4 regions of the Paracoccus cavernae genome follow, and region 3 is predicted to be linked to each of the others. Evidence: riboswitches for the same ligand, from Rfam matches in the RefSeq annotation. Region 3 holds a riboswitch; each other region holds the start of a gene.
What was found. Region 3 has a riboswitch for cobalamin ahead of bluB (5,6-dimethylbenzimidazole synthase). Riboswitches for the same ligand answer to the same signal wherever they lie in the genome.

Region 1: another riboswitch for cobalamin. It lies ahead of ACFFUC_RS04620 (DUF1636 domain-containing protein); the one in region 3 lies ahead of bluB (5,6-dimethylbenzimidazole synthase).
Region 2: another riboswitch for cobalamin. It lies ahead of ACFFUC_RS04645 (CbtB domain-containing protein); the one in region 3 lies ahead of bluB (5,6-dimethylbenzimidazole synthase).
Region 4: another riboswitch for cobalamin. It lies ahead of ACFFUC_RS09175 (TonB-dependent receptor plug domain-containing protein); the one in region 3 lies ahead of bluB (5,6-dimethylbenzimidazole synthase).

Annotation. Positions count from the first base shown of each region.
Region 1 covers NZ_JBHMDZ010000002.1:198,885-206,715, forward strand. The annotation lists gene ACFFUC_RS04600 (precorrin-8X methylmutase) at 1-511, opposite strand, end outside; partial or broken gene ACFFUC_RS04605 (ferredoxin-like domain-containing protein) at 1,418-1,663, opposite strand; gene cobN (cobaltochelatase subunit CobN) at 1,644-4,859, opposite strand; gene cobW (cobalamin biosynthesis protein CobW) at 4,859-5,914, opposite strand; gene ACFFUC_RS04620 (DUF1636 domain-containing protein) at 5,911-6,318, opposite strand; cobalamin riboswitch at 6,410-6,639, opposite strand; gene cobO (cob(I)yrinic acid a,c-diamide adenosyltransferase) at 6,840-7,445, shown strand; gene ACFFUC_RS04630 (cobyric acid synthase) at 7,445-7,831, shown strand, end outside.
Region 2 covers NZ_JBHMDZ010000002.1:207,087-214,917, reverse strand. The annotation lists gene ACFFUC_RS04660 (adenosylcobalamin-dependent ribonucleoside-diphosphate reductase) at 1-1,852, shown strand, start outside; gene ACFFUC_RS04655 (DVUA0089 family protein) at 1,934-3,292, opposite strand; gene ACFFUC_RS04650 (inorganic phosphate transporter) at 3,788-5,272, shown strand; cobalamin riboswitch at 5,401-5,575, shown strand; gene ACFFUC_RS04645 (CbtB domain-containing protein) at 5,606-5,791, shown strand; gene ACFFUC_RS04640 (CbtA family protein) at 5,798-6,568, shown strand; gene ACFFUC_RS04635 (hypothetical protein) at 6,572-7,117, shown strand; gene ACFFUC_RS04630 (cobyric acid synthase) at 7,114-7,831, opposite strand, start outside.
Region 3 covers NZ_JBHMDZ010000001.1:341,418-349,248, forward strand. The annotation lists gene ACFFUC_RS01720 (histidine kinase dimerization/phospho-acceptor domain-containing protein) at 1-607, opposite strand, end outside; gene ACFFUC_RS01725 (response regulator transcription factor) at 604-1,257, opposite strand; gene ACFFUC_RS01730 (lipid-A-disaccharide synthase N-terminal domain-containing protein) at 1,453-1,752, shown strand; gene ACFFUC_RS01735 (ArnT family glycosyltransferase) at 1,749-3,326, shown strand; gene ACFFUC_RS01740 (glycosyltransferase family 2 protein) at 3,323-4,141, shown strand; gene ACFFUC_RS01745 (NAD-dependent epimerase/dehydratase family protein) at 4,138-5,241, shown strand; cobalamin riboswitch at 5,278-5,457, shown strand; gene bluB (5,6-dimethylbenzimidazole synthase) at 5,505-6,266, shown strand; gene ACFFUC_RS01755 (pyridoxal-phosphate-dependent aminotransferase family protein) at 6,413-7,585, shown strand; gene ACFFUC_RS01760 (heme ABC transporter ATP-binding protein) at 7,667-7,831, opposite strand, start outside.
Region 4 covers NZ_JBHMDZ010000010.1:37,048-44,878, reverse strand. The annotation lists gene ACFFUC_RS09190 (Hint domain-containing protein) at 1-980, opposite strand, end outside; gene ACFFUC_RS09185 (hypothetical protein) at 1,877-2,848, shown strand; gene acs (acetate--CoA ligase) at 3,104-5,059, shown strand; cobalamin riboswitch at 5,182-5,362, shown strand; gene ACFFUC_RS09175 (TonB-dependent receptor plug domain-containing protein) at 5,496-7,397, shown strand; gene ACFFUC_RS09170 (hypothetical protein) at 7,449-7,831, opposite strand, start outside.

The DNA.
Region 1 (7,831 bases), on a different contig from region 3:
CGGCGGCACCGACAAATCCGACCGGACAGCCGATGATCGCGGCGGGGCGCGGGCAATCGGGATCGGTCAGCATGTTCAGCAGATGGAAAAGCGCGGTCGGCGCATTGCCGATCGCCACCACCGCGCCCGCGAGATGGGGCCGCCACAATTCGAGCGCCGCCGCCGAGCGCGTATTGCCCATTGCTGCCGCCATCGCCGGAACGCGGGGGTCGTTCAACGTGCAGATGACCGCATTCTCCGCCGGAAGCCGCGCCCGCGTGATCCCTTCGGAGACCATGCGCGCATCGCAAAGCACCGGTGCGCCCGCCTTGAGCGCCGCCGCTGCCGCCGCGCCGAAACCGGGGGTGAAGGCGATCTCGCGCTCGATCCCGACCAGCCCTGAAGCATGGATCATGCGCACCGCGGCGCGTTCCTCGATCGGGGGAAAACGCGCCAGATCGGCCTCGGCGCGGATGATCGCGAAGGATTGGTCATAGATCGTCTGACCGTTGGTTTCATAGCTGTGGAGCATGGTATTATCCGCTGGGGGAAAGGGTAAAAGGACGGGGGGCGCGGGGTCGGAGGTCGCGAATGCGAAGCCCGCAGGGCTGGCGGTCAGAACCAGGCCGGCCCTTTTGCCGCCACCCGCACAATGTTTGGCGCAGCCCGAGACAAGGAGGCTCTCCCCGCGCCCGAGCGTCGCCGCCAGCCGTCGGGCCAGCCCCCGCGTCGGTGCATGGGCCTGCGCACAGGCGGGCGCGCCGACACAGGCCTGAACGCGGGCCAGCGGCGCGTCGGGGGTAGAGATCAGCGCGGGATGATCGAGCTTTCGTCCAAGTGCGATCATGCGCCAAGGGGTCAGGACGATCGGGCCGGTTTCGGCGGCCAGAGCAAGCAGATCGGCATCCAGCGCCCCGAAGGCCGCAGCATGAAGAACGCTGTCGCCAAAGCGGCCGGCTTGGGGCGTGATTGCAAGAACCGGCGAAAGGCTTTCGTCCAAGGTCGTGCCTTGAGTGTCAAAGCTCTCGGTTATCGCGCCCGGCCAGTCGCGCATCCTGCCGCGGCCCGAACTGATGCCGTTTGCGCAAAAGGCGCTCAGGATGGCCGAAAGATGCCCTGCCAGATCGGCGCGGTTGGTGGGAATGCCCTGCGCGCGGCCATCGATGCGCAGCAAAAGCCGCGTCTCGCCCTGCCTATCGGGCGGTCTCGCGGCGCGTTCGAGACGCAGATCGGCGGGGCAATCGGCCAGCAGCCGCGCGGCACCGCAGTCGATGACGAGCCCGAATTTCGCGGGCAGATCGGGAAAGGCCGCAAGAACCGCCGCGCAGTCGCGGGCGAGCCCCCCGGGGTCGGAGCCATCCTCCTGCCCGAGCTGCGGCGCGATGGTGATCGCCGCAAGCGCGCCGCCCTGCGCCAGTCCGATGCGGTCCAAAGCCGCGCCTGCCTCGGCGAGACGGTCCCTGGCGATGCCGCGCAATTGCAGCGCGCCGCGGTTGGTCAGATCGAGTTGCCCGTTGCCCAGTTCCCGCGCAACCGCAGCGATCGCCGCGGCCTGTTGCGCCGTCAGGATGCCGCCGAAGGGTTTGAGCCGCAAAAGCCAGCCGTCGCCGCTTTCCATCGGGCGGCCCGGCGCGGGGCACCAGCCCTTGACGATATAGCCCCGATCAGGCGGGCGTACGGTCATCGTCGCCTCCGTCGATCATGGCCAGAACGGCATTATGGCGACTGTTCCAATGGCCCGAGCGGCGCAGATCGCGCAAAATCTCCATCATTCGCGCCAAAGCCTGCGGGTTCTCGCGCGACATGAAATCCGCAACGTGATCGTCGAGCAGGGTCGCGCCGGCGAAAGCGTCGAAAAGATGCGGCGGCACCCGACCGGTCAGCCGCGCGAAAGCCGCGAGGTGATCGAGCGAGGCGGCAATCTCGCCCGCGCCCCGCGCACCGTGGCGCAGCATCGAGCCGATCCATTGCGGCGAGGCCGCGCGGCTATGGATGATACGGGCAAGCTCCACGCCGATCTCGCGCAAGGTCACGCGGTCCTCGCGGGTGTTGTCGAGATGATAAAGCGCGGCATCATGGTCGAGCAGGCGCAGCGCGGCGGAAATCCCGCCGATATGGGCGGCGTAATCCTCGGCCATCAGCAGGTCGGTTTCGGGTAGATCCTGACTGTGCAGATGCGCCGAAAGCCCGCCCAAAGCAGCGCGCAGACCGGCGGCATCGGGGATCGCACCGCCTTGGCCGTCATGGCGGAAAGCCCCGTTTTCGAGCCATGCCGCGCCGATGCGTTCGGGGCTTTCGTCAAGCGCGATCCCCGTGCCGTAGACCCCGTCCCTCGGGCCGAAGACCCGCGCGGTGCTCGTGCCGTAAGGATTGTCGGCAGGCGTCTCGATCCCGTTTTCCACGCGGGCGGCCAACATTCTGGCCCCGAGCGTGAAAAGCTGGATCAGCACCGGAAAACTGTCGCGAAACAGACCTGATATCTTGAGGATGCAGCCGATCCGCGGACGCCCCAGCAACGAGAGCGGCACGACCTCCAGCCCTGTCACCCGACCCGTGCCCGCATCGCGCAACACCGAAAGCCCCGCCAGCGCCAGCGCCATCGCGAAATCCTCGCCGCCTGTGCGCATCGTGGCCGAACCCCAGAGATCGATCATCACCGATTGCGGCCAGTCGCCGTGATCTTGCAGATAGCTGCGGATGAACTCCTCGGCCATGGCGCGTCCCTTGGCCTCGGCCTCGGGCGAGGGCAGGGCGCGGGGATCGACCGCGTAAAGGTTGCGGCCCGTGGGGGCGACATCGCGCGCGCCGCGCCACGGGCTGCCCGACGGGCCGGGCGCGACATGGCGGCCCGCCAAAGCGCGGGCAAGCCCCTCGACCTCGCCCTCGGCCGCGCCCCAGATATGGAGCCCGTCGGTATAGCGGCTTTCCTTGAGCTCGCAGACGAAACGGTCGAGCGAGCCGAGCGCTTCGGGCGCTGCCGCAGGATCAAGCCCGAGTTCGGCGAAAAGGCCTAAGGCCTCGGCCTCGTCGCGGATCATGTCGGCCAAGCGGTCGCGGCGCGCGGGATCGATGCCGTCGGCCAAGGCATAGCGGTCGAGCATCTGCTCGAGGCTGACGAATTTCTCCGGCAGCTGCGCGGGTTTGAGCGGCGGGGGCATATGGCCGAGCGTCAGCGCGCCCAGCCGGCGGCGCGCCTGTGCGGCTTCGCCCGGATCGTTGACGATGAAGGGATAGATCACCGGCAGCGCGCCGGTCAGCGCCTCGGGCCAGCAAGTCCGAGACTGCGCGACGGCCTTGCCCGGCAGCCATTCGAGCGTGCCATGCGCCCCGAGATGGAGGATCGCTTTCACGCGGGTCGCAAGCCAAAGATAGAAGGCGACATAGGCATGGCGGGGCGGGGCGGAGAGGTCGTGATAGCCGCTCTCGCGATCCGCGATCCGGCCGCGCTCGGGCTGGAGCGCGACGAGATGCGAACCCTGCGCCACGGCGTGGAAATGGACCGCGCCGCCGTGGATCTGTGGGTCCTCCTCGGGCGTGCCCCAATGGTCGCGGAGCGATTTGCGCAGCTCTTTGGGTAGTCGGGCCAAGGCTTTGCGGTAGTCGGCGAGCGGCCAGTGCAGGGTGCGGTTGCGCAAAAGGGGTGCGAGTGCCTCGGGCTCTTCGCCCAAACCACGCAAGATCGCCTCCGCCGAAAGCGTGGCATCGAGGCCGACCGCATGGGCATCCAGCCACGGCTTGCCCGGATAGGTCGAAAGCACCAAAGCCAGTGCGGGCGCAGGCGCAGGTGCGGGCTCGGGTTGCAATGCGCACCAGCCCAGCACCCGCGCGGCCAACGCCGCGATCCGGTCGGGCAGCGGGTGGTGGCGGGGGAGCGCGATTTGCAGATCGGGGTCATGGCGTCCTGCCTCTTTGACCGAGATGATCTGCGCGGGAACGCGGCCGTCGACCTCGGGCAGAACGACATGCATCGCCATATCGGCCGGCGACAGGCCGCGGCTGCTCTCGGCCCAAAGACGCGCCTCGGCGGTCGACAGTACCGCCTGGAAAACCGGCGGGCCGGAGCGGAGGGCACAATCGGGATCGCCGCTCGAGAAGGCGGTGGTATTGACCACGGCAAGCGGCGGATTTTCGGCAAAAGCCGCATGCAGGAAGCGCTGCGCTTCTGCCGATTTCAGCGAGGGCAGGAAGATCCCCTGCGCCGTGACGCCTTTGGCCGCGAAAGCCGCGATCAGCGCATGGATCGGGGCGATGTCGCCCGCAAGGAGCCACGCGCGGTAGAAGGGAATGGCGATCCAGCCTTGCGCCCTCTTCGTGGCGGAGCTTTGCGGGTCCAGCCAGCCCGCTTCGGGCAAGGGTTCGGGCAAAGGCTGGGCGAGGGGATCGGTCTCGGCCGCGAACTCTCCACCCGCCAAAAGCCGCAGCGCGGCGGCTGCCGCCTCGACCCCGCCGATCGCGCAAAGCCGGTTCAGCCGGTGCCACAGGGCGGCATCGACATTCGACAGGCCCATCAGCCCCGCATCCACGCCCCCGTCGCCGCGCAAAAGCACTAGCCGGATGCCGCGACGGCGGGCGAGATCCTGCAGGGCCATGACTCCGTGGGGCCAATAGCTCTGCCCGCCCAGAAGCCGCACCAGAATGGCGCGTGCGCCCGAAAGCGTGGCCTCGATATACTGATCGACCGAGACCGGATGCGTCAGCCGTGCCAGCGGCGCGAGGCGAAGCGGGGGCAGATGCTCCCGCCCGTCGTGCCAAGCCTGGGCAAAGGCCCCAAGATCGCTGTCGGAAAAGGACAACACGGCAAGATCCGCGGGGCTTTGCCCGAGATCTTGCGGCGTGGCGCTTTCTTCAAGCCCGCCCTTTTCGCGAAAGACGACATGCATCAGCCGACAAGCACCTTGCGGATGGCGGCGGGGTCGATGTCGTGATGCTCGGCGATCACCACGAGCTGCGAATGGCGCGGACCCCGCCACGGCTGGTCGTATTGGTGGCGCACCCGCGCTCCGACGGCCTGCACCAAAAGCCGCATCGGCTTGCCCGCAACCGCGACATGACCTTTGACACGCAGGATATGCTGCTCGCGGGCAAGGCGCTCGATGCGGGCGGCCAGATCGGCGGGATCGGTGATCTCGGGGAGATCGACCACGATGCTTTCGAAATCCTCGTGTTCGTGATCGTCGGCCCCGTCGTGATGCGAGGGGCGCGCGGCCAGATCGTCCTCGGCCTTGGCCTCGAGCCCGAGGATCACGCGCGGATCGATCACACCTTCGCTGATCTCGATCACCGGCAGGCTGCGCTGGGCGATCGCGGCAAGGCGGGTGCGGGCTGCGGCTTTGACCGCCTCGCTTGCGAGATCGGCTTTGGTCAAAAGCACGATATCGGCGCAGTTGACCTGATCCTCGAAAACCTCGGCCAGCGGGCTGTCGTGACCGGAGCCTTCGGTCTCGCCCTCGTCAAAGGCGCCTGCGGCCAAGGCCTCGCTGTCGGCCAAAGCGATCACCCCGTCGACGGTAATGCGCGAGCGGATCGCAGGCCAGTCGAAGGCCTTGAGGAGAGGCTTGGGCAGAGCCAGGCCCGAGGTCTCGATCAGGATGTGGTCGGGCGGCTCGGGCAGGGCCAGAAGTTGCTCCATCGCGGGCAGGAAGTCGTCGGCAACCGTGCAGCAGATGCAGCCGTTCGCCAGTTCGAGGATGTTGTTTTCGGGGCAATCGCTGCTGGCGCAGGATTTCAGGATCTCGCCGTCGACGCCGGCTGTGCCGAATTCGTTGACCAGAACCGCCAGCCTTTTGCCGCCGGCATTGCCGATCAGATGGCGGATCAGCGTGGTTTTCCCCGCGCCGAGAAAGCCCGTGATCACGGTAACGGGGGTTTTGGCGAGAGTTCGGGTGCGGGTTTCGGCAACAGTGCCGGAAAGCGGGGCGGTCGTCGGAAAAGTCATGCCGGATCCTTTGCGGGGCTGGGCGCAAGCGGGGTTGCAATAAGGGAGGGGGCGGGAAGCGGCGGGATGCGCGCGACGGTATTCTTGCGAAAGAGTGCCGAGCGTTCGCGCCACGGCACGATCCCGTCTTCGCTGTCGCGGTATTGGCGCGCCATGGTGGCGACCTCGCCGGCGTCGTCGGGGGCAAGGCCGCCCTGAACATAGCTCCATGCGCCGGGGCGGCTCAGCGCGACGGCGCAGCCCTCGGCGCAGGCCTGAAGGCAGGAGGCGGGGACGATGCGGATGCCTTCGGGCAGGTCTCCTGCCGCGACCGCCGCCAAAAGGCGCGCGCCGGGCACGATGCCGTCCTCGGGCACGGGCTGGCCCATGCGGCAGGTCTGGCAGATGTACAGCGTGGTTTCCACAAGCGCCCCTTCGGTTTTGCGAAAGGGCGGGCGGAGGGGGCAAGGGCGGGTGGTCCGATGCCATCCATCCGCGGCACACCCCGTCCGCATCATTGGTTATCTCGCAAAGGCAGGTCTCCCGGCTTGCGGATCTGGGCACGGGGCCCGCGCTTCTCCTGCCTTCCCGGGACAGGCCCAGTGGCGGTGGAGAAGCTCTCCGGTCACGGTCGCGGGGGCGGCTGCACTCGGGCCTTCGGACGCGCGTTTGACGCGGCGCTGTCGGGCTTGGTGCATTCCCTCTTAGCCTGTGTCGCCACAGGAACCATTGCCCGCCCTTGATGCCGCCAAGCCGCGCGCCAAGTCAAGCCGCGTTCGGGTTGCCGATTGGTGCCGGTGGTGTCGGGCCCGCATTCCGCCCCCGCCGGACCAGCGCTGCGGGCTTGCCAGAGGGGCGCGTGCCGGACTAGGCAGAAAGGCGAATCCCTCTCCGGCCAAGGCCGGAACGTTGCGGCAAACCCGTCCGGAAAAGGTTGATACTCGACATGATGAATGACGCGCAACATGCGGAAAAAATGCAAAAAATCAAAGCTGCAAAGGATCGCGTCAACGAGGAGCGTCAAGGCGAGAAGGGCCTGATCATCGTTCATACCGGCGCGGGCAAAGGCAAGTCATCCTCGGCTTTCGGCATGGTCATGCGCGCCATCGCCCACGAGATGCCCTGCGCCGTCGTCCAATTCATCAAAGGCAGCCGCGAGACCGGCGAGCGCCGCCTGCTGACCACCCATTTCCCGCATCTGTGCCAGTTCCACACGATGGGCGAAGGCTTCACTTGGGAGGTTCAGGACCGCGCCCGCGACATTGCTGCGGCGCAGGCGGGTTGGGAGAAAGCCAAATCCCTGATCCGCGATCCGGCGATCCGGTTTGTGCTACTCGACGAGATCAATATCGCCTTGCGCAACGACTACCTTGATCCGGCCGAGGTCTGCGCCTTCCTGCGCGACGAAAAGCCTGCGATGACGCATGTCGTGCTGACCGGCCGCAATGCCAAGCCCGAGCTGGTCGAACTGGCCGATCTCGTGACCGAAATGGCGCTGGTGAAACATCCGTGGCGGGCGGGGATCAAGGGGCAGGCGGGGATCGAATTCTGATGCCCGCGCTGATGATCCAAGGCACCGGCTCGAATGTCGGGAAGTCGCTGATCGTCGCGGGGATCTGCCGCGCCTTGCGCCGCCGCGGGCTTTCGGTCGCGCCGTTCAAGCCGCAAAACATGTCGAACAATGCCGCCGTGACCGCCGATGGCGGCGAGATCGGGCGGGCGCAGGCGCTGCAGGCGCGCGCGGCGGGGCTTGCGCCCCACAGCGACATGAACCCCGTCCTTTTGAAGCCGGAAAGCGAGATGGGCGCGCAGGTGATCGTGCAGGGCAAGCGGCTCGGTGCTTTTCGCGCGCGCGATTACTGGGGGATGAAGGCCGATCTGATGGCGGCGGTGCTCGAAAGCTTTCGCCGCCTCGAAGCCGCCCATGACATCGTGATC
Region 2 (7,831 bases), on a different contig from region 3:
GGATGTCTGGGATGCGATGTGCCGCACGATCATGTCGGCAGGCTCTCGGCGCGGGGCGATGATGGCCACGATGCGCTGCGACCACCCCGATATCGAGGATTTCATCACCGCGAAACAGGACAAGAACCGGCTGAGGATGTTCAACCTCTCGGTTCTCGTCACGGATGCCTTCATGGAGGCGGTGCGCGCGGATGCGCCTTGGGATCTGCGCTTTGGCGGCGCGGTTTTCCGCAGCATCCGCGCCCGCGAGCTTTGGGAAAAGATCATGCGCGCGACCTATGATTATGCCGAGCCGGGCGTGATCTTCATCGACCGCATCAACCAGCAAAACAACCTCCATTACGCCGAGACGATTTCCGCGACGAACCCCTGCGGCGAACAGCCCTTGCCGCCCTATGGCGCCTGCCTGCTGGGCTCGATCAACCTTACGCGGCTGGTTGCGAACCCGTTCACCCCCGATGCCGCTCTTGATCCGGCGGCGCTGGATGATCTGGTGCGGGTGGCGGTGCGGATGATGGACAATGTCGTTGACGCCAGCCGCTTTCCCCTGCCCCAACAAGAGGCCGAGGCCCGCGCCAAGCGCCGCATCGGGCTCGGGGTCACAGGGCTTGCCGATGCGCTGATGATGGTGGGGCTGCGTTACGGCGCGGATGACGCCGCCGACCAGACCCGCCTTTGGATGAAGGCGATCGCGCGGGCGGCCTATCTGGCGTCCAGCGATCTGGCGCGTGAAAAAGGTGCCTTTCCGCTATTCGACGCCGAAGCCTTTCTCGCCTCGGGGTTCATGTCGCGAATGGATGACGACATCCGCGCGGCGGTGCGCGAAAACGGCATCCGCAACGCGCTTTTGACCTCGATCGCGCCGACGGGCACCATCTCGCTTTATGCCGGCAATGTCAGTTCGGGGATCGAGCCGGTTTTTGCCTATAGCTACCGCCGCAAAGTGCTGCAAAAGGACGGCAGCCGCCGCGAAGAGGAGGTCGAGGATTACGCCATCCGCCTTTGGCACGAGATCCACGGCGATGCCCCCCTGCCCGCGCATTTCGTCAATGCCCAGACCCTGTCGCCGCTTGATCATGTCGCGATGCAGGCGGCAGCGCAGGAATGGGTCGACAGCTCGATTTCAAAAACCATCAACTGCCCCGAAGATATCGCCTTCGGTGATTTCGAGACCGTCTATCTCGCGGCATGGGATCAGGGCTGCAAGGGCTGTACCACCTATCGCCCGAATGCGGTGACGGGATCGGTGCTCTCGCTCGCCGATACGCCCGCCGTGGCCAAGGCAACTATGCCACCCGCCCCCGACCTGACCCGCCCGCTCGACCGGCCCGCCAGCCTTGAAGGCGCGACCTACAAGCTTAAATTCCCCGGTTCGGAACATGCGATCTACATCACGATCAACGATGTGGTGCAGGACGGCCGGCTGCGCCCCTTCGAGGTTTTCATCAACTCCAAGAACATGGAGCATTTCGCCTGGACGGTAGGGCTGACGCGGATGATCTCGGCGGTGTTCCGGCGCGGAGGCGATGTGTCATTCGTCGTCGAAGAGCTCAAAGCCGTCTTCGATCCGCGCGGCGGCGCATGGATCGAGGGGCGTTATGTGCCCTCGATCCTCGCCGCCATCGGCTCGGTGATCGAACGCCATATGATCGCGACCGGCTTTCTGGCGGGCGAAGGCATGGCGCTCAAATCCGATCCGAAGGCTTTGCCCCGCGAAAACCCGCCCGACGCCGAAGGCGCGGTGATGACGCAGCCCCTCGGGCCGCTTTGCCCCAATTGCGGCCAGCCCGGAATGCATATGGCGGAGGGCTGCATGACCTGCCTCAATTGCGGCTATTCGAAATGCGGCTAGGGCACGGCACAGCCGGGCCAAAAGAAAAGCGGCGCGAAAACCGCGCCGCTTCTCGTCTATTCTCGCGAAACCGCCGCGTGATCAGTCGTCGACCGCGACATATTTCTCGGCGAGGATGACCACCGGACGCAAAGGCGCGCCGATCTGGTCGAGCACCGAAATATCGGTCAGCGCCAGCTTGTAGCTGCCCGGAGCCAGCAGAACCGGCAGAATGCGCGCATTGCGGCCGTCGTCTGAATCGTCGTTTTCCTGCACCACGCGGCCCGAGGCATCAAAAAGCACCAGCTTGGTATCGACGCCCGAGGGCGAACCCAGCGTGCGGATCCCGATCAAGGTCGGCTCGGAGAGTTCGAAACCGAACCAATTGGCCGAGCTGCCCTGAAGGATGACCTCGCCCTGGGTGCGCTTGAACACAAGCGGCGCGACCGGATAGCTGTCGTCGACCGGCGGCAGCTCGCCGCGCGCGGCGGCGCGACGGATGTATTCCTGCGGATCGAGCGTCTTGGCCGAGACCGTGATCGTGCCCTGCGCGCCGCCATTCACCGCACCGACGCCGATGCAGTAACGCCCTGCTTCGAGAACCGGCGAGAAGTCGAGGCGCGAGTTGCGACCGTCGGCATCGTCGTTGATCGCGATGCGCTGGCCGCTTTGGTCGAACAGCGCGATCTGCGGATCGACACTGCCGTCGCCGAGCGCGCGCAGCGAGACCGGCGAAGCCTTGTCAAGCGTGAAGCGCAGATAGCGGTTGCGCTCGGCACTGCCTGCCGACGTGATCTCGCCCTTGGCCAGTGCCAGCTCGAGGGATTCGGCTGCGAAAGCCTCGGCCTCGGTGTCGGGGGAACAGGTCAGCGCAGTGCTTTCCATCAAGGGCTGCTGGCCGTCGCGGCCGACTTGCACGGTCACATCGACCGTATCGCGCAGCTCGCCCATGCGCAGACAGTAATCGCCCTGCGCGACATTGATCTCGAGCAGCGAATTGAGCGAATTTTCCATATCGTCATTGCTGCCGATCTCGTTGCCCTCGCTGTCGAGCAACGTGACCGAGGGGTCGCCGTCGGCATTGGAACGCGCCTCGATGCGGATCCTCTGATTCCCGTCCGTCACGCGGAAGCCGAAGATATTGTTCTCTTCGTCGAGAAAGCGCGCCTGAAGCGGCTCGTCGACCGAGGAAATATCCGATTCCTCTGCCGAAGCGCCCAGCCACGGGCCCGCAATGGAGGGGCCGCATTGTGCCTGACCGCTCGCGGCAACCGCCACCTCGACGGCCGCCACGGCATCGTCGGTCGCGGCATCGGCAGCTTCCGCAGCGGCATCCGCTGCAGCCTGGGCGGCCTCCAGAGCGGCGCGCGCGGCGTTTTCGGATTGGCTCCAGCCGGTACCGGCAGAGATCGCAAGCGCCGCGACCGACAGAGTGGCAAGAAGCTGATGGCGGATTGTCATCACAAAATCCCGTTCCTGATTAAACTGTTGCGTGGTCTTTTTCACAAAGGTTAACCCTCCTGCAACGCCAAACAACGCCGGCGGAGGGCAGTCGTTCCGGCGCGGGGCCGGCTTAGGCGAAAGAGACAGGCCCGCGCTCTACAATGCAAGCCGCGATTGCGGCCACTAAAGGGGACGACAGGCTGCAGGCAGACCGCGCCCAGACCGCGGCCCAGACCGCGCGAGGCGGAACTGCAAAGGATCATGTTCTCGACCGCAGCATTCTGCGCTAGATTGCCGCGGTCACCAGAGCATTCCGTTTTCCCGCAGAACGTCTTTCCCCAAAACAACCGCAGCCGCCCGCCTTTTTTCCGGCCGTTCCCGCCGCGAAACTTCCCGCCCCTCTCCGGTGCCGAAAGCGCGCAAACTCGCCCTGACGTTGCGCCGTTTCCAAAGGGAAGGTTGAACTGTGGCTGATCTCGGCTTACGGACCTGCGACCAAACAACGAGTAGGCCATGGCCCAAAACGATTTAGAAGCCCGTCACCTCGAGACGCTCGACCGCGATCTGGGCCGGTTCTCGAACCTGGAAGTGGCGACCGGCTATATCTCCCGCCCGCTCGTCGCGCCGGGGATCGCCTTTGTCTTCATCCTGCTGGCCGGATTGGTCGCAGCGGTCCTTCTGGGGCATTCCAACAATGTGATGATCGTCGTCGTCGCGGCGATCTTCGGGGCCTATATGGCGCTCAATATCGGCGCCAACGACGTGGCCAACAATATGGGTCCGGCAGTCGGGGCCAATGCGCTGACCATGGGCGGCGCGATCATCATCGCGGCGGTCTTTGAAAGCGCGGGTGCGCTGATTGCGGGCGGCGATGTCGTCACCACGATCTCGCGCGGCATCGTCGCGCCCGAAAGCATCGGCACGCAGGCGACCTTCATCTGGGCAATGATGGCGGCGCTGCTGTCTTCGGCGCTTTGGGTGAACCTTGCGACCTGGATCGGCGCGCCGGTCTCGACCACGCATTCGGTGGTGGGCGGCGTCATGGGCGCAGGCATCGCGGCTGCCGGTTTCGGCGCGGTGAACTGGGGCAATGTCACCACCATCGCGGCAAGCTGGGTGATCTCGCCCCTGCTTGGCGGCGCGATTGCGGCCGCCTTCCTGTGGTTCATCAAATCCCAGATCGTCTACCGCGACGACAAGATCGCCGCCGCGCGCCTGTGGGTGCCGGTTCTGGTCGGGATCATGGCGGGCACCTTCTCGAGCTATCTCGCTCTCAAGGGCCTGCGCCAGCTGATCGAGGTCACGCTGACGGGCAGCCTGCTGATCGGCCTCGGCATCGGCATCGCGACCTGGCTGATCATGATCCCCGTGATCCGTCGCCAGTCCGAAGGCGCGGAGAACCGCAACAAATCGCTCAAGCCGCTTTTCGGCATCCCGCTCGTCGTCTCGGCCGCGATGCTGAGCTTTGCTCATGGTGCGAACGATGTCGCCAATGCCGTCGGCCCGTTGGCCGCCATCGTCGAGGCGGCCCAATCGGGTGCGGTCACGGAAAACGTCAGCATCCCGCTGTGGGTCATGCTCATCGGGGCCTTCGGGATCTCGTTCGGACTGTTCCTCTTCGGTCCGAAACTGATCCGCATGGTCGGAAGCCAGATCACCAAGCTCAACCCGATGCGCGCCTTCTGCGTCGCGCTTTCGGCGGCGCTGACGGTGATCGTGGCAAGCGGCATGGGCCTGCCGGTCAGCTCGACCCATATCGCGGTCGGCGCGATTTTCGGCGTGGGTTTCTTCCGCGAATGGGATGCCGAGCGCCGCCTGCGCAAGGCCCGCGTCGCCATGCCGGTCGAAGACCAGCTCGGCCCCGAAGAGCGCCGCCGCCGCAAACTGGTGCGCCGCACCCATGTCACGACGATCGCGACCGCCTGGGTCGTGACCCTGCCCGCCGCCGCGGTGCTGTCGGCGATCATCTTCCTCGGGCTGAACGCGATCTCGGGCTGAGAACGCCCACCGCGCAAGATCTTGCTCCGGCCCGCTGCGGCCGGAGTTTTCATTTGTGCCTCCCGAGAGCACCAGAGCAAATGCCCGCCTTCGACGGCATAAGGCTTGCAACCGGACAGCGACCGCCACATAGTCGCTTGGTCAGAGATGTTGCTTGCAACATGGGAACTGGGTTTCGAACCCGACCGCCCCCGCGACTGTGAGCGGAGAATGCAGCGAGAAAGCCACTGGTGCCACGCACTGGGAAGGCCGCGAGCATGATGATCCGCGAGTCAGGAGACCGATCTCTGACGATCAATCAACCTCCGTCGGGTGTGACGGAAAGGAGCTGACATGTCGCGTATGATCGCAACGGCAAATGCCGTAACTTCCGCCGAACAATCGAGCCCGCGGGCCACGATCATTCTGGCCACGGTCCTTGGTTTGGGCCTCGTTTTCCTCTCGGGCATTGCCCAATCCGAAACCTTGCATGATGCGGCCCATGACCTGCGCCATGCGGCCGGCTATCCCTGCCACTAACCGCACATGGATCTGAAATCTTTGTCCAGCGCCTTGATCGCTGGCGCTGCTGCAGGGCTGATTGCCGCCCTGTTGCAGCTGTGGCTTGTCCAGCCGGTGCTTTTGCACGCCGAGCTTTACGAGGGTGGCGAGCGCGTCCATTTCGCAAGCGCCGCGCCCCACCACCACGGCGAGGCAGAGGACGGGGCGCAGCCCCATGACCATGCGGCCGACCACGCTGCGGACCAAACCGCGCCGACAGCAGCCCCCGCGGCTGATGAAGGGGTGTCCGGCGGCATTGACCTCAAGCGCGACGCGCTGACGGTCTTGTTCTCGATCCTGATCTATGCGGGATATGGGCTGCTCGGCCTTGCCGTTCTGCTGATCGCATTGGGTCGCGGCCAAAACCTGCGGCCGCGCGACGGGATGCTTTGGGGCCTTGCGGGCTTTCTCGCGGTGCAATTCCTCCCCGCCTTGGGACTTGCACCCGAGCTGCCGGGCATGTCCGCCGCCGATCTCGGCCAACGCCAGCTCTGGTGGGGTGCGACCGTGCTCGCCTCCGGCCTCGGGCTCTGGCTCATCGCTTTCGGCACAAGCTGGCGGGCATGGGCTCCGGCCATCGCCCTGATCGCGGCCCCCCATGTGATCGGCGCACCGGCGGTCCATGTGTTCGAAGGTCCCGCTCCGCCGGAACTCGCCTCGGAATTCGCGAGCCGCGCCTTGGGCGTGGGCCTCGTGGGCTGGGTCGTTCTCGGGCTGGTCCTTTTCACGCTGGTCCTGCCCAAACGCACCGCCTGAGCCGTGGCGGAAAGCCTCTCGCAACTCAGGCCGGCGCCTCTGACAGGGGCGCTGGCCGATCGTTTGGCGCAATGCGGCTGGAGCTTCGCGACCGGCCCCGCGCTGTCGGCCCTCACGCTGCAAACCCCGCCCTTTCCGGTTGACCGCGATTACCGCGTTCAGGCCTACGAGACGATTTCAAGCCTGCCCGCATCGTGCAATTTCGGCCTGATCCTGCTCAAATGCGGCGCGACCGGCCCCGAGCTCCTCCCGCGCCATCTGCAACTGCCGGAAGGTTTCGCGCTTGCGGGCATTGCCGCCGCGAAACGCGCGAGCCTCGGCCCCCATCCTTTTGCCGAGCATTTCGGCCATGCCTATCGCGCGCAACAGCACGAGTTGCGGGACCTGATCCTGAGCGGCGCCGCACCCGAGAGAGCCGAGTTCCGCAAGGCGCCGCGTCTGATGCTGCGCTGCCTGTTGCGCCAGCTCGCGGCCGATCACGCCCGAACGGTCGCGTGCTTTGCCCCGCTCCATGACCGGCCGCTCGCCCTGCATCTGGGGTGCGGTTAAGGTTCCACTCCCGCCAGCGCGAGCATGCGGTCCAGAGCGAGATGGCTCTCGAGATGGTCGGCCAAAGCATCAAGAACCGCGTCGATTTTGGCGTCATAGGCCAGATCCGAGACCGCACCGAAGCCGCCGAGATAGGCCGCGCGGAAACCGTCATCGGCAAACAACCCGTGAAGATAGCTGCCCTCGACACGGCCATCGCGGGAAACCGCGCCTTCCGGCGAAGACCCTTGAGTTTGCCCGATCCGCGCAAAGGGCCGCGCGCGATCGGGGCCAGTGGTCTCGCCCAGATGGATCTCGTAGCCCCGCATCGCGGCACCGCTCGCCTCGTGGTGCGCCCTGACCTCGCGCAGAACCTTGCCCGATTGCAGCACCGTTTCGACCGACAAAAGTCCCAGCCCCGCGCTGCTGCCCGCTTCCCCTTCGAGCCCTTCGGGATCATGGATCATCGTCCCGAGCATCTGGTAGCCACCGCAGACCCCCAGAATGCGGCCGCCGCGCCGGTGATGGGCGGCGAGGTCGATATCCCAGCCCTGCGCCCGCAGAAAGGCGAGATCCCCGCGCGTCGATTTGCTGCCCGGAACGATCACAAGATCCAGATCGCCGGGGATCGCCTCACCGGCGCGGATCGCGACCAGATCGACGGCCGGCTCGGCCGCCAGAGGGTCGAGATCGTCGAAATTCGCGACCCGCGACAGCACGAGCCAGCCGATTTTC
Region 3 (7,831 bases):
TGCGCTCGAGATAGAAATTCATCGCATCCCGGATAGGGGCAAGTTCCTGCGGCAGATCCATCTGCCCGCTTGGGCTGAGATCGCTGGCCTTGCGCTTTTGCAGATCCTGCGCAAAGCGGTTTGCAGGCCGCAGGGTTGCGGTGACCACGCGGCTTACCGACCACAGCGCGACCAGCAGCACCGGCAGCATGATCGCGACCAGCCATGCCACGCTTTCGGCCAGCTCTTCGCGCCGCCACTTATCGCTTTGACCGACCTCGACGCTAAGCGAGCCGTCCGGATCGGAAAGGCGATACACCCGCCATCCGGCCAGATCATGGCCGCCGTTCGTGCTTTGCACGGGCCAGACGGCGGGCAGAACCTCCTGCCCGTCCGCAATGATGCGGATGCGGACATCGCCCAGTTCCGCGGGCAGGTTCAGCCCGCCGCTCTCGCGATAGGCCGACAAAACGAACTGAGCCGAGCCCTTGAGGCTTTCATCGACCAGCTCGCCCATTTCATGGTTGAGCGCGCCGATCGCGAGCCCCAGCCCGATCGCCCAGCTCAGGGCGATCCCCAAAAGCACGCGCCGCAGCAGACGTTTGCGCAGGGACCAGGTGCTGCTCATTCGACGAGATAGCCCAAGCCGCGGCGGGTCTGGATGACATCCGCGCCCAGCTTTCCGCGCAGGCGCGAGATATAGACCTCGACCGCATTCCCCGCGATTTCATCCTCGAAAGCATAGAGCCGTTCCTCGAGAACGCGTCGCGACAAAACCCGCCCCCGCGCCGCCAGAAGCGCATCGAAAACCGCCCATTCGCGCGAGGTCAGCCGGATCTCCGCATCCTCGCGAAACAGCCGCGCGCCGGCGCGGTCGATGCGCAACTCGCCCAAAGTGGTCTCGGCCGAAGGATCGCCGCCCGCGCGGCGGCCGTGAGCGCGCAGACGGGCCTCGAGCTCGCCCAGATCAAAGGGTTTGACGACGTAGTCATCGGCCCCCGCATCCAGCCCCGCGATACGGTCGGCGATCTGGTCGCGCGCCGTGGCGATGATCACCGGTACGCGATTGCCGCGCCGCCGCTCGCGCCGCAAAAGCTCGAGCCCCAGCCCGTCGGGCAAAGCGAGATCGAGCAGAACCGCATCGAATTCGGCAACGGCAAGGATGGCATCGGCATCGGCCAAAGTCGGCGCGAGATCGACCGCATGACCCTGCGCCTGCAGGAAACGCTGCACCGCATCCGCAATATCGGCCTCGTCCTCGATCACCAGAACGCGCATGGCTCGGCTCCGTTTGGTCCGCCTCCTTCATGCACGCACCGGCCGGCGGAGACAACTGTGGCGTTACCGGCTGGCCTTCGCCGTAGCGGACGCGCCGGAGGCATCGGCGTGACGCGGACAAGGCCTTTGTAAGGTTAGCGAAAGAATCGGGTGATCAAGAGGGGGGCAACGACACCGATCGAGGGAAGTTCACCCATGTCCGACCAGACCTTCTGGCTCAGCATCGGCCTTTTGGGCCAGACCCTGTTCAGCGCCCGCTTTCTGGTGCAATGGCTGGCCAGCGAACGGGTGCGCCAAAGCATTGTGCCGACCGCCTTCTGGTGGCTGTCGCTGGCGGGTGGCGCGACGCTTCTGGCCTATGCGGTCTGGCGGCGCGATCCGGTCTTCATCATCGGGCAAGCAAGCGGGCTGCTCGTCTATATCCGCAATCTGATGCTGATCCGCCAAACCGGCCGCACCACTGCGCTTGCGGCAGGCGACGGAAGCGCCGCATGAGGCTGTCCGTTCTTTCCGCCACGCTGCTGTTCGCGCTCGGCCTGCTGGTTCTGGTGCTGCTGCGCCCGCTGATGCCCATCGACGAGACCCGCTATGTCGCCGCCGCATGGGAGATGCATCAGGGCGGCTCGCTTTTCGTGCCCCATCTCAACGGCGAGCTTTACGGGCACAAACCGCCCCTGCTGTTCTGGCTGATCAATCTGGTCTGGCTTTTCACCGGCCCGAGCGGTCTGGCCGCACGCCTTGTCGCGCCCGCTTTCGCCGTCGGCGGCGTCGCCCTGACAGGGCTGCTGGCGCGCAGGCTCTGGCCGGGCGAGCCGGAGCGCGCGGGCATTGCGGCACTGATCCTCGCCTGCTCGCCGGTGTTTTTGTTCTTCGGCTCGACCACGATGTTCGACACCATTCTGGCGGTCTCGACCCTGCTTGCGATGCTGGCGCTATGGCAAGCGGCGCAAGAGCCCGACCTCGCGGGCGGCACGGCGTCGGGCCGCCGGAGCTGGCTGCTTCTGGGGGCGGCGATCGCTTTGGGCGTCTACGGCAAGGGGCCGGTGATCTTTCTCCATGTGCTGCCTGTCGCGCTGACCATGCCGCTTTGGGCCCCCGCGCCGAGAGCGCCTGTGAGCAAATGGTTTCGCGGGCTGGCGCTCGCCCTTGGCGTGGCGATCGTGCTGGTCGCGCTGTGGCTTCTTCCGGCGCTGGTCATCGGCGGCGAGCCCTACCAGATCGAGGTCCTCTGGCGGCAAAGTGCGGGGCGCATGGCGTCGAGCTTTGCGCATCAACGGCCGGTCTGGTTCTATCTGGCCTTGCTGCCGATGCTGATCTGGCCCTTCGGCTGGACCCGCTCGGGGCTGGGCGCACTGGCGCCGCGCGCCCTTGCCGCCCGACCCGAGACCCGTTTCCTGACCATCTGGTTTCTCGGCGCGCTCATCGCCTTTTCGGCAATCAGCGGCAAACAAACCCATTACCTGCTGCCCGAAATACCCGCTCTGGCCCTGCTGCTCGCGCGCGGCCCCGCCCAAAGACAATGGACAAGCCGCGATCTGTGGCTGGCACTGCCGCTTGCGGGCCTTGCCCTCGGGCTGGTGGCGGCGGGCCTGCGTCTGGTGCCTGCGCTCGAGGCGCTCGATTTCCGCCAGCCGCTCTGGGCGGCCGCCTTGGGGCTCTTGTGCCTCGGAGCGGGCATCTGGGGCTTTTTGCGCCTGCGCTCTGGGCTGATCGGGCTGGGGGCATTGGCGCTTTCTTTCGTGATCGCGCTGCATCTCGCGGCCAGCCCGTTGCTCTTTGCGCGCTACGACCTGACCCCGCTCGGCGCAGCGCTTGCGCCCTACCGTGATGCAGGCATCGCCATCACCGACGGCACCTATCACGCCCAGCTCAACTTCGCCGCGCGGCTCGACCATCCCGTCGCCCGTCCGACCACGCCCGAGGCCGTCGCCGACTGGGCCGCGAGCCACCCCGGCGGCGTCCTGCTCGACCTTTCGGGCGCACAGATCGCGGGCCTGCATCCGGTCGCGCGCCTTCCCTACCGCAGCGACACCTACACCCTCTTCCAACCCAACGAGGTCACACCATGACTTTCGACATCTCCATCGTCCTGCCCGCCAAAAACGAGGCCGGCAATATCGAGGCCCTGCTTCTCGACATCTCGCGCGTCATGGCCGATGCCGATCACGAAATCATCGTCGTGGATGATGCATCGACCGACCAGACCCGTGATGTTCTTGCGCGGCTCAGACGGCGGATGCCGCAGCTACGGGTGGTCTGCCACCAAAGCTCCTGCGGGCAATCGGCGGCGATCCGCAGCGGCATTCTGGCCGCCAAAGGCCGCATCATCGCAACCTTGGATGCCGACGGACAAAACCCGCCCGAGAACCTGCCGGACCTGCTGCGCCCCCTGCTCGATGCCCCCGCGGGCGACCGTATCGGGCTTGTGCAGGGCCAGCGGGTCGGGCGCAAGGATACACGTTCGAAACGATGGGCCTCGAAGCTCGCGAACCGCATTCGCGGCGGGCTTTTGGGCGACGGGGTCAGCGACAGCGGCTGCGGGCTCAAGGCATTCCCGCGCGAGGTCTATCTGAATCTCGCCTTCTTCGACCATATCCACCGCTTCATGCCCGCCATGATCAAACGCGAGGGGTGGACGGTCGTGACCGTACCCGTCACCCATGCCGAACGGGCCTCGGGGCGCTCGAACTACAACAATTTCCAGCGCGCGCGGGTGGGTGCGGTCGATCTTTTGGGCGTGGCATGGCTGATGCGCCGCCGCCGCTTGCCGGTCGTGCGCGATCTGCCGATGTCCGCGGGGCTAGACGCGCCGGCGCGCAGCACCGCCTCCAGCGGCCACAACCCCGCCTTCGGGCAATCCACAACCGTGGAGGCCGCGCTGTGAGAGTTCTGATCACCGGAGCGGCAGGTTTCATCGGCGCGACGCTCGCACGGCTTTTGCTGCGCGAGGGCTGCGAAGTGGTCGGGGTCGACGATCACAACGCCTATTACGACCCCGCCCTCAAGGCCGCGCGCGAGGCGCAGCTTCTGGCCAGCCCGAATTATCTCTCGATCCGCGCCAAGATCGAAACCCCCGGCCTGCTGCGCGACCTTTTCGCGGCCAACAAGCCCGATGTGGTCGTCCATCTCGCGGCTCAGGCCGGCGTGCGCCATTCGATCACCCATCCCGAGACCTATCTCGCCTCGAACCTGCAAGGCAGCTACGAGCTGCTTGAAGCGGCCCGCGCCCATCCCCCGCGCCATATGCTGATGGCATCAAGCAGCTCGGTCTATGGCGGCAATGCCCAAATGCCCTACCGCGAGACCGACAAGACCGATCTGCCCCTGTCCTTCTATGCCGCGACCAAGAAGTCCAACGAGATGATGGCGCATTCCTACGCCGGCCTCTTTGCGCTGCCGATCACGATGTTCCGCTTCTTCACGGTTTACGGCCCTTGGGGGCGGCCGGATATGGCGCCGCATCTCTTTACCTCGGCGCTGTTCGAGGGGCGCGCGATCAAGCTGTTCAACCACGGTCACATGATGCGCGATTTCACCTTCGTCGACGATCTGGTTGCCTCGATCCGCGCGCTGATGGATGCGGTCCCGCCTGCGCCGAATGCGGCCAGCCGCGGGCCTGCCGCGGAATTCGACAGCCTCTCGCCCTGCGCGCCCTGGCGCGTGGTCAATATCGGCAACGGCCAGCCCGTCCCGCTGATGGGCTTTGTGCGCGCGCTCGAGGCGGCCTCGGGGCGCGAGGCCCTGTTCGAGATGCTGCCGATGCAGCCCGGCGACGTCGAGGCGACATGGGCCGACACCACCTTGCTCGGGCATCTGACCGGCACGGTGAACCGCACCGATATCCGCGAGGGTGCGGCGCGTTATGTCGGCTGGTTTCGCGATTACTACGCTCAGGACAAGGCCATGACGCCAGTTTGGCAGCCGGCCCATCAGGCGGCCATCCGCAACCCGCCCTCGCGCGATTGGCAACGCCCCCTCTCCTGAGGCCGCGCAAGGGATTTACCCAAAGGCGCCGTTCGGGCTATGTTTCGCGGGTCTGGTGCCCGCGCGATCGGCCGGGAGAATCGGGAATGCGGCGAACATCCGCAACGTGCCCAACGCTGTAAGGTGGACGGGCGGCATGGTCACTGGCGCAAGCCGGGAAGGCGCCGCGACCGGATGAAACCAAGTCAGAAGACCGGCCAGACGGCATAGACTGCGCCATGCGGACGATGGCGCGCTCGCAGGTCTGTCAGACGAGGGACGTCATGCAACCAAACCGCCCCCCTTCGGGTCACAACACGGCGAATTCCGACCAAACGGCACATAGCCCGTCGGACCATCCCGAACCCGCGCGGCCCTTTTCGCAGGCCGAGCGCGCGGCGATCTACCGCGCCATCAACGAGCGGCGCGACGTGCGCAGCCAGTTTCTGCCCGACCCCATCGCCCCCGAGGTCCTGCGCCGCCTGCTCGAAGCCGCCCATGCCGCGCCCTCGGTCGGGCTGATGCAGCCGTGGAACTTCCTCATCATCGAAAGCACCGCCGTCCGCCAGCAGATCCGCGCCGCTTTCGAGACCGCCAATCACGAAGCCGAAGACATGTTCGACGGCCGGAAACGGCAGCTTTATTCCGAGCTGAAACTGCAAGGCATCACCGATGCGCCAGTCAATCTGTGCATCACCTGCGACCGCGATCGCGGCGGCAAGGTCGTTCTCGGGCGCACCCACAACCGCGACACCGATCTTTATTCGACGGTCTGCGCGGTCCAGAATCTGTGGCTGGCAGCGCGGGCCGAGGGGATCGGCGTCGGCTGGGTCAGCATCTTTCACGATGCCGATCTGCGCCGCATCCTGAACCTGCCTCACCATGTCGTGCCGGTGGCCTATCTCTGCCTCGGCCATGTCGCCGAGTTGTACGAGCAGCCCGAGTTGCAGGCGCGCGGCTGGGCCGAACGCCGCGTTCTGGACGATCTCATCCTGCACGAGCGTTGGCCCGACGAAGAGACCGCGCCGCAAAACCGCGAAAGCTGACCGCAGAGAGGGCCGGAGGGCTAGGCCGAGAACAAACCCGAAGGGGGCCGACCCGAAGGCGGGAATTGACCCTGCTTTCGGGCCGCCCTATCGATGGGCGGCGCAGAGATCACGCGCCTGTCTCCTTTCCGCTTCGGGACTCCCAGATGACCTTTGCCAACGGCCGAACCACGCTTGCCATTCCCGGCCCCTCGCCCCTGCCCGACCGCGTTTTGCGCGCGATGGCGCGGCCCTCGCCCGATATCTATTCGGGCGAATTGCCCGCGCTCAACCTCCGGCTCATGGCGGGGCTCAAGCGTTTGGCGGGCACGCGGGCGCATCTCGCCGCCTATATCGGCAACGGCCATGCCGGATGGGAGGCCGCGATTGCCAATCTCTTCCACCGCGGCGAACGAGCGCTGGTCCTGACCTCGGGCCATTTCGGCCACGGTTGGGCGCGCGCGGCGCAGGCGATGGGGGTCGAGGTCGAGATCATGGATTTCGCCGCCCGCGCCGCCGATCCCGCGCAACTGGCGGAAAGGCTGGCTGCCGACAAGGACCATCTCATCAAGGCCGTGCTGGTCTGCCATATCGACACGGCAACCTCGGTTCAGGCCGATCTGATGGCGCTGAAAGCCGCGATCGGGGATCATCCCGCGCTGTTTGCGGTGGATGCGATCGCCTCGCTCGGATGTGCAGAGCTCTGTATGGATGATTGGGGAATCGATGTGCTGGTCTCGGCCAGCCAGAAAGGGCTGATGTCTCCGCCCGGCGCGGCATTCGTGTGGTTCTCGGAACGCGCGAAAGCCATGGGTCCAAGCGATATGGCCACGCCTTACTGGAACTGGCACGCCCGCGCCGAAGCGACCGAGTTGTGGCAATTCTGGGACGGCACCGCGCCGGTCCAGATGATCTATGCCGCGAACGAGGCGCTGACGATGATCCTCGACGAGGAAAGCCTCCCCGCCGTCTGGGCGCGCCACGAGGGCCTCGCCCGCGCGGTCTGGGCCGCTTTCGAGGCATGGGGCAAGGACGGATCGGGGATCACTTTGACCGTGGCGGAACCGTCCGAGCGGGCGCGTTCGGTCACGGCGGCGACCCTGCCGCGCGCCGATGAGCTACGGGCATGGTGCGACCAGAAGGCGGGGCTGGTGCTGGGCCTCGGTCTGGGCGCGGAGGATGCCGCCAATGCGCTGCGCGTCGCCCATATGGGCCATGCCAACGCCCACCAGATCCTCGGCACGCTGGCCGTGATGGAGGCGGGCATGACCGCGCTTGCCATCCCGCATGGCGCGGGCGCGATCGAGGCCGCGGCGCGGGTCATCGCCGAACGCGCCTGAGCCCATTCGCCGATTAAGCAAATGCGGACGGGTCGCGCCTTGCGGTGCGACCCGTTGCGGTTTTCACGTGAAGCAAAGCCTTCAGGCGGCGGCGTGGGGCAGGATCCAGATCCCCTCGGCCGGCACGGTATTGACCGCCAGCGCGCAGCCGTAGGCCTCGGAAAGGCGCTGGTTGGTCAGCACTTCGGCGGGAGTGCCCTGAGCTACGACCAGCCCCGCTGTGACCAAAGCGATACGGTCGGCAAA
Region 4 (7,831 bases), on a different contig from region 3:
AGGGTCACGATTGTGCCCGAAGTGAGCGTTACGCTATCACCAGGCGAAACATTCTGGCCATTGATCTGCGTGACGGTCAAGGTGGAGGTTGGCCCGGCGGTGTCGTTACCCAAAATATTCAGGATTTCGGTCTTTCCTCGTCCCATCGTTACGGAATCGTCGAAGGCTATAACCTCCGTTTGCACACTATCAGCTGCAATGAGGAGATTAGAGTCATAGCCACTGTCTCCGGCGTCGGCGATGCCAAACCAAATGGTATTCGGGACGCCAGGATTTACAGGCGCTTTAAGTGTTAAGGTAACAGTGAACCCATCCATTTCGGTGTTGTAATCACTGTTGCGATTGTCGATGTAAAGATTTTCATTGCTTGGTGATCCGTTGTCACCACCATCGGTGATGTTGTCGATGGAGATGTTGCCGCTTCCGATCGTGAGGGTTGCTCTTACCCCATTTACGTAAATCACAACCGCGTCATTGAAACCGCCGTTAACATACTCTGGGTACTCTTCTGACGAGAACACCAGTTGCATGGTCAGAGTGCTTCCCTGAGGTACAAATGTAGCTTCAAGGATTGCACCATCGAATGTTTGTACGCCAGCAACCTCGGTCAACCTAGGGTCAGCATCGATCCCTGAAGTATCAACTGACTGGTCACTTCTTTGGTTCGCTTCGCCGGAAGAGTTCGTAAATGCGCTTGCATGACCCGTAGACAAGATGATTCCCGATTCGGCGGGAGTCACCCCAGGTGAAATGTGGTTTCCATCGGTGAAAATGCCGCTGGATAGGGGATCGCCTTGATATGCAGCCGATACCAGCGTGACGCCTTTGCCAAAAATAGTTTCGGCAAGTTGCATGGCGTTGGCGGACGTGTCTACGGGAAGTGGGGCAGCGAGGACCAATTGTATCTCCAGATTTAGCGTCACGCAGCTGAAGCCAACACCGGCAAACTGCGGCACATGGTGGTAGAAAGAAGATCTCATGTTTTGAGATGTTTAACAGGGGTTCCTGTTTGCATTCAGGCGCAAAGTATGAACAGCCTTGCCATGGATCGGACAAATCCAGTTTCTCCGATAGGTTGTTTGGTTCAACTGGAGGGATAGCTGAACAGCAATCCGATTCTCATCCGAAAGTTGCGGGACAAGTGATTACTGAGCAGTTCTGTATGAAATTGGCCACACGCTGCAAATCTCGGCTGAGCATCAGGTAAAGAAAGTCCAAATCCAACAATTTGGGTTTGGTTGGGGCGCAAATTGAGGCTGATCTGTTTCGCATTCTCCTTGTTCACTGTCCCAGCTAGCAGAAGCTGCAAGCCTACTGACGCGAACTTCGCGTGCCTGCTCTATCTTGCGCAGGCTCAGGCGCGCGAGCGCCCAGTGAGCTTGCTGCACTCGATAGGGATATCGCTGTCACGGCACTCGCGCCCGATGTTGGCAAGGCTCTCATCAAGGATGTCGTGCAGAACTTCGTCGACGAACTTCGCAAGCCAATTGATTTCTTCGGGAGCAGGTGCAGGCGTTGGAGCGAAGGTGTTGGCTGTGCTTCAGGCCGTATAATGGGCGAGGTTTCGGGGCTCACATCGGTTTCCGCTAATTACGTGCCGAGCTCCAAGAAAGAGTATTCCGATGCATGCAGACGTCACTGGGCGGATAACCGTATGCGTGGCCCTCGACGTCAACGTCGGCGGCACAACTGTGTGCTCGGCATCAGCTCAGGGGCTTTCTGATCGGCCGGGAAGCGTCGGTATGGATGTCGATTGATTAGGTCGTGTCTACCTCATGAACACGTTGCGAACGCGATGTTTCAACAACGTTTCAACGCAGTTTGCACACTTGTGTAATTTTTAAATAAAGTATTGATAATTATTAATAATAATTAAATGATCGTAGCTGCCGTGGAGATGTTCCATCTGCGCGACTGCTATGTGACGCGGCCCAAGGATCGCGGGATCACCTCGATCGGGCGGGGCTGTCAGGACATGCTGGTCGACCGCTGCCAGTTTCTCTCGAACGAGATGTCCGAACTGGCGCAGAACCGCACCACGATCGCGATCAACGTCAATGCCAACGACACCAAGATCCGCCACAACCGCTTCGTGCGTTTCGGCCATTTCATGGTGGCCAACGGCGGCGGCCATATCATCGAGGGCAATCACTGGTTCCAAGGCGATTCCGCGCAGGCGGGCGTGCGCTTTGCCGGCCTCGTGCTGACGCAGACCAATGTTCAGGGCACGGTGAATGGCAACTACGTCGACAACAGCAGCATCGAATGGACCAACGAACATGCGGCAGTGCCGAATTTCGGAGGCAGCGAATATTCCTTTGGTGGGCTGACGATCACCGGCAATACTTTTCTGGCTTCGAATACGACGCTCGGCTTTTCATGGCTGACGGTGAAACCCTACGGCACCGGACACTTCGTCCACGGGCTCGCGGTGATGGGCAATGTCTTCAAATCCGACGTGAACAAGATCGACCGGATCGACAAGGTCGACACGACCTTTGCCGATCTCAATTACAGCCGGATGCGCAACCTGCAATTTCAAGGCAACATGTTCAACGGCGTGAACACCTATGTCGCCAATCCCGTCGATCTGACCCTGCAGCAAAACACCGCCTCGAACCGCTGGGTGATGGTTGCGGGGGCGGCGCTGCCCTTCAACGGCTGGGCCCAGAAAATCGAGTCGGTCATCGCCGAGACCGCGATCACCAATGCCTCGAATGCGCGGGTGACGGAAATGCCCTGGGTCCAGACGCAGATCGGAACCGACAAGCGCTCGATCGCGCTGAACTGGTCGACGGCGGTGAAGGGGACCGTCTCGGTCAGGGTCAGGGTCGATGTCGCAAACTAGGCGCTTTGGTCTAGGGTGCTGATCCGGGGGAGAAATGAGGGCTCCGGCGGCGAAATCCGTCGGGGCCGATTTCCTTGGAACCGCCGGCCGCTGCGCGCTTGGGCCTTCCTTCCCTTGCGGCACAGGACTTTAGTCCAAATCCGGTTTACCATCGCCTGCAATCCGGCTTACCTTGCGTGAAACCGTCCGTAGCGGCGCGTCGGACCCTGAGGAGGGGGAGCGTCGAGCGGAGGGGACAACGAGAGGAGTGCACCCATGTCAGTTGAAGCCGTTTCCCGACACCCCATTCCGTCCGGATTCGAGAATGCGATCGTGAAGCCCGAGGATTACGCGCGCCTCTATGCGGAATCGATGAATGATCCGGATGCGTTCTGGGGGCGCGAGGGCAAGCGGCTGGATTGGGTCACACCCTATACCAAGGTGAAGAATACCGATTTCACCATGGGCAAGGTCTCGATCAAATGGTTCGAGGACGGGGTTCTCAACGTCGCGGTCAACTGCATCGACCGCCATCTGCCGAGCCGCGCCAACCAGACCGCGATCATCTTCGAGCCCGATGATCCCTCGGCACCCGCACGCCACATCAGCTATGGCGAGCTCTCCGAAAGCGTGAACCGTTTCGCCAATGTGCTGCTGAGCCAGGGCGTGATGCGCGGCGACCGCGTGGTGATCTATCTGCCGATGATCCCCGAGGCGGCCTATGCCATGCTCGCTTGTGCGCGGATCGGCGCGGTCCATTCGGTGGTCTTCGCGGGCTTCTCGCCCGATGCCCTCGCCAACCGCATCAACGATTGCGGCGCGAAAGTCGTGATTACCTGCGACACCGCCCCGAGGGGCGGCCGCCGCACGCCCTTGAAGTCGAATGCCGATGCAGCGCTGCTGCATTGCTCGGACCGCGTGCGCTGCCTTGTCGTCAAACATACCGGCGACCAGACCACCTGGGTCCAGGGCCGCGATGTCGATGTGCTGGCCCAGATGAAAGAGGTCGCGCCCGATTGCCCGCCGCGGCCGATGAATGCCGAGGATCCGCTTTTCATCCTGTATACCTCGGGTTCGACCGGCAAGCCCAAGGGCGTCGTCCATAGCAGCGGCGGCTATCTGTGCTATGCGGCGATGACCCATCAGATGGTCTTCGACTACAAGGACGGCGACGTCTATTGGTGCACGGCCGATGTGGGCTGGGTCACCGGCCACAGCTATATCGTCTATGGCCCGCTTGCCAACGGCGGCACGACGCTGATGTTCGAGGGCGTGCCGAACTTCCCCGATCCGGGCCGGTTCTGGGCGGTTTGCGAAAAGCACAAGGTCAACCAGTTCTATACCGCCCCGACCGCGATCCGTTCGCTCATGGGGCAGGGGCCGGAATGGGTCGACAAATACGACCTCACCAGCCTGCGTGTGCTGGGCACGGTCGGCGAGCCGATCAACCCCGAGGCATGGGTCTGGTACGACAAGCACGTCGGCAAAGGCCGCTGCCCGATCGTCGACACCTTCTGGCAGACCGAGACCGGCGGCCATATGATCACCTCGCTTCCGGGCGCGATCGACACCAAGCCCGGTTCGGCGACGCTGCCCTTCTTCGGGGTGAAGCCGGTCGTTCTCGATGCCGCGACTGCTGCCGTACAAGAAGGTAACGGGGTCGAGGGCGTCCTGTGCTTCTCGGACAGCTGGCCCGGCCAGATGCGCACGATCTGGGGCGATCACGAACGCTTCATGGAGACCTATTTCCAGCAATATCCCGGCACCTATTTCACCGGCGACGGCTGCCGCCGCGACGAGGACGGCTATTACTGGATCACCGGCCGCGTCGACGACGTGATCAACGTCTCGGGCCACCGCATGGGCACGGCCGAAGTCGAATCCGCGCTGGTCGCCCATGTGAAGGTCGCCGAGGCCGCTGTGGTCGGCTACCCCCATAGCCTCAAGGGGCAGGGGATCTATGCCTATGTCACGCTGATGAACGGGATCGAGCCCTCGGACGATCTGCGCAAAGAGCTTGAAACATGGGTGCGCACCGAGATCGGTCCGATCGCCAAGCCCGATCTCATCCAGTGGGCACCGGGCCTGCCGAAAACCCGCTCGGGCAAAATCATGCGCCGCATCCTGCGCAAGATCGCCGAGAACGATTTCGGTGCTTTGGGCGATATCTCGACTTTGGCCGATCCTTCGGTGGTCGAGGATCTGATCGAGAACCGCCAGAACCACGGCTGAGGCTTTTTCCAAAGCCTGAATGCATAGAAACCCGCCGCATCCATGCGGCGGGTTTTCTTTTGGCGACCGCTGCCGCGCGCACATCTGACAGGCTGCGGCCTTGACCGGCGGCGGGCAGCGCGGCTAATTGGTGCGGCTACGGTTCCGGAACATCCGGATGAAAAGGGAATGCGGTGAGATCCCGCAACTGCCCCCGCAACTGTAAGCGGCGAGCGACGGCCGACACGCCACTGGGCAACCGGGAAGGCAGGTCTGATGCTTTGACCCGCGAGTCAGGAGACCTGCCGGCGCGATCACCCATTCGGGGTCCGGGGCGGACCTGCGAAGCGGATTGACCGCAGCGGTGACCAACCTCACCCGTCTGCGGCGGTTTTCCGTCCGAAGACATCTTTTCATCCCTTCCGGAGAACGCTCCGGATGACGCAAGGATTCCGCCGTGAAAACCAGATCACGCCATCCCCGCAACCTGACCGGCCTGGCCGCTTTGGCCGCGCTTTCGACCGCTTTTCCGCTGGCTGGCGTCGCGCAGGACGCCGCCTCGCCGGTGCTGCTCGATACCGTGACCATCGACGGCGGCCTCTCGCCCATCGCCACGGATGCTTACGGGCGCGCCTATAGCATCGTCGAAGGCGAAGAGATGCGCAGCCGCGCCACGCCTTCGTTGCGCGCGGCGCTGACCGGACTTCCGGGGGTGTCGGTCAGCGAAACCGGCCTCAGCTTCGGCTCGATCCGGATGCGCGGCGCTCCGGCGAACCACACGCTCGTGCTGGTCGACGGCGTCGAGGCGCGCGGCGGCGGCGAGGCCTTCATCCTCTCGGGCATGGGCATCGGCGAGGTCGAGCGGCTCGAGATCCTGCGCGGCCCGCAATCGGTCTTCTTCGGCTCGCGCGCCTCTGCCGGTGTCGTCAACATCATCACGCGGCGCAGCACCGAACCGGGGACGGGCGGAGAGATCCGCGCCATGGTCGGCGACGGCTATGACGCCTCGGCCTTTGCCTATGCGCGCGGTGCGCAGGGCGGGGTCAGCCTGTCTTACGGCGCGCGCGACGATCACGGCTATGACGCCTCGGGCAAGGGCGGCGAAAAGGACGGCTCGCGCCGCCGCAGCCTGACGCTTTCGGGCGATTGGCAAGCGACCGAGACGCTGCGGTTCGGGCTGACCCAGTCCCAGGCGCGCGAGACCTACGGCTACGACAATTCCGACTACCTCGCGACCGGCGAGGCCGATTACATGCAGGATATCCGTGACCTCAACAGCAAGCGCGACGAACGGATCGGGCAGGTTTTCGCGGAATTCGATACGCTCGACGGCCGCCTGACCCATCGGCTGAGCTACGAGCGCAGCCGTTACGCGCAGGATTTCCCCGGTGATTTTCCCGTTCAGATGCTCGGCGTGACGCGGGCGCTGAAATACCGCGCGAGCCTTTCGCTCGACGGGGTGGAGGTCGAGGCGGCCAATCATCTGCTCAACATCATGGCCGAGCAGATCCGCTGGAGCGAGAGCGCGACCGGCATTGCCGCGCAGGAGAAAAGCACCGATTCCGTCGCGCTGGAATATCGCGGCTTTTACGGCAACGGGCTGGACGTGCAGGCGGGCATCCGGCGCGACAACAACAAGGGTTTTCGCGATTTCACCAGCTGGAACCTCGGCCTCTCCAAGGATTTCGGCAATGGCCTGCGGCTCCATGCCTCGGCGGGGGCCGGCATGACCAACCCGACCTTTACCGAGCTCTTCGGCTATCCGGGCTGGAGCGTCGGCAACCCCGATCTGTCGCCCGAGGTGAACCGCAGCATCGATATCGGCCTTGCCGCCGAAACCGCCGACGGGCGCGGGCAGGTTGATGTCACGCTCTTTCGCGAGAAGCTGACCGATATGATTTCGTCGGGAAGCTGCGCCACCGGCTTTTGCTCGGTCAATGTGGCCGGAGATACCGTCCGGCGCGGCGTCGAGATAGCCGGCAGCTACGCGTTGCGCGACAATTTCAGTCTGCGCGGTAGCTATAGCTATATCGATGTCGACCAGTCCGATGGTGCGCGCGCGGTCTATATCCCGCGTCACGAGGCGGTTCTCGGCGCAAGCTACCAGCACGGTCAAGGCACGGTCGGGGCGGATCTGCGCCATGTCGCGGGCGTCTATGCGCCGCAGGGCTGGGTTGGCGGAACCACGGCAGAGCTGCCCGATTTCACCACGCTCGACCTCTATGGCGATTATGCGCTCAACGATCGCGTCAAGTTGGTGGCGCGGGTCGAGAACGTCTTCGATACCGAAACCAAAGAGGCTTGGGGCTACGGCTGGCGCGGACGCAGCGCGCAGATCGGCTTTTCGACCAACTGGTGAGGGGCCGGTCCCGAGTGGGAAAAGGAAAGGGCGCCGCGGCGCCCTTTTTCGTCAAAGATCGATCTGGCCGCCTTGGCCTTGCGGCACGGCCGGCGCGGGCTCGGGCGCGTTGCGCCACGGATCGGGCCCGCGCTCGGGGGCGAGGCGGGGGTCCATGTCGGGCGAGGGGCGGGTCAGCTCCTGAAACTTGTCGCTGAGGGGCGGGGGCGGCGGCGCATCGGGTTTGCGCCGGATCAGAATGTCGCCATTGGCCAGCCGTTCGGGCGCTTGGTAATTGCCGATATCATCCATCATTGCGCCGAGATCGTCGAAGACCGGCGCGAATTCGTTGACCTTGGCACCAAGATCGCGGCCGATCGCCTCCATATGCGGCTCGATATCGCGCAAGAGATCCTCAAACAGCGAGTTCAGGCCGCGCTCGAAGGTCTTGCCGA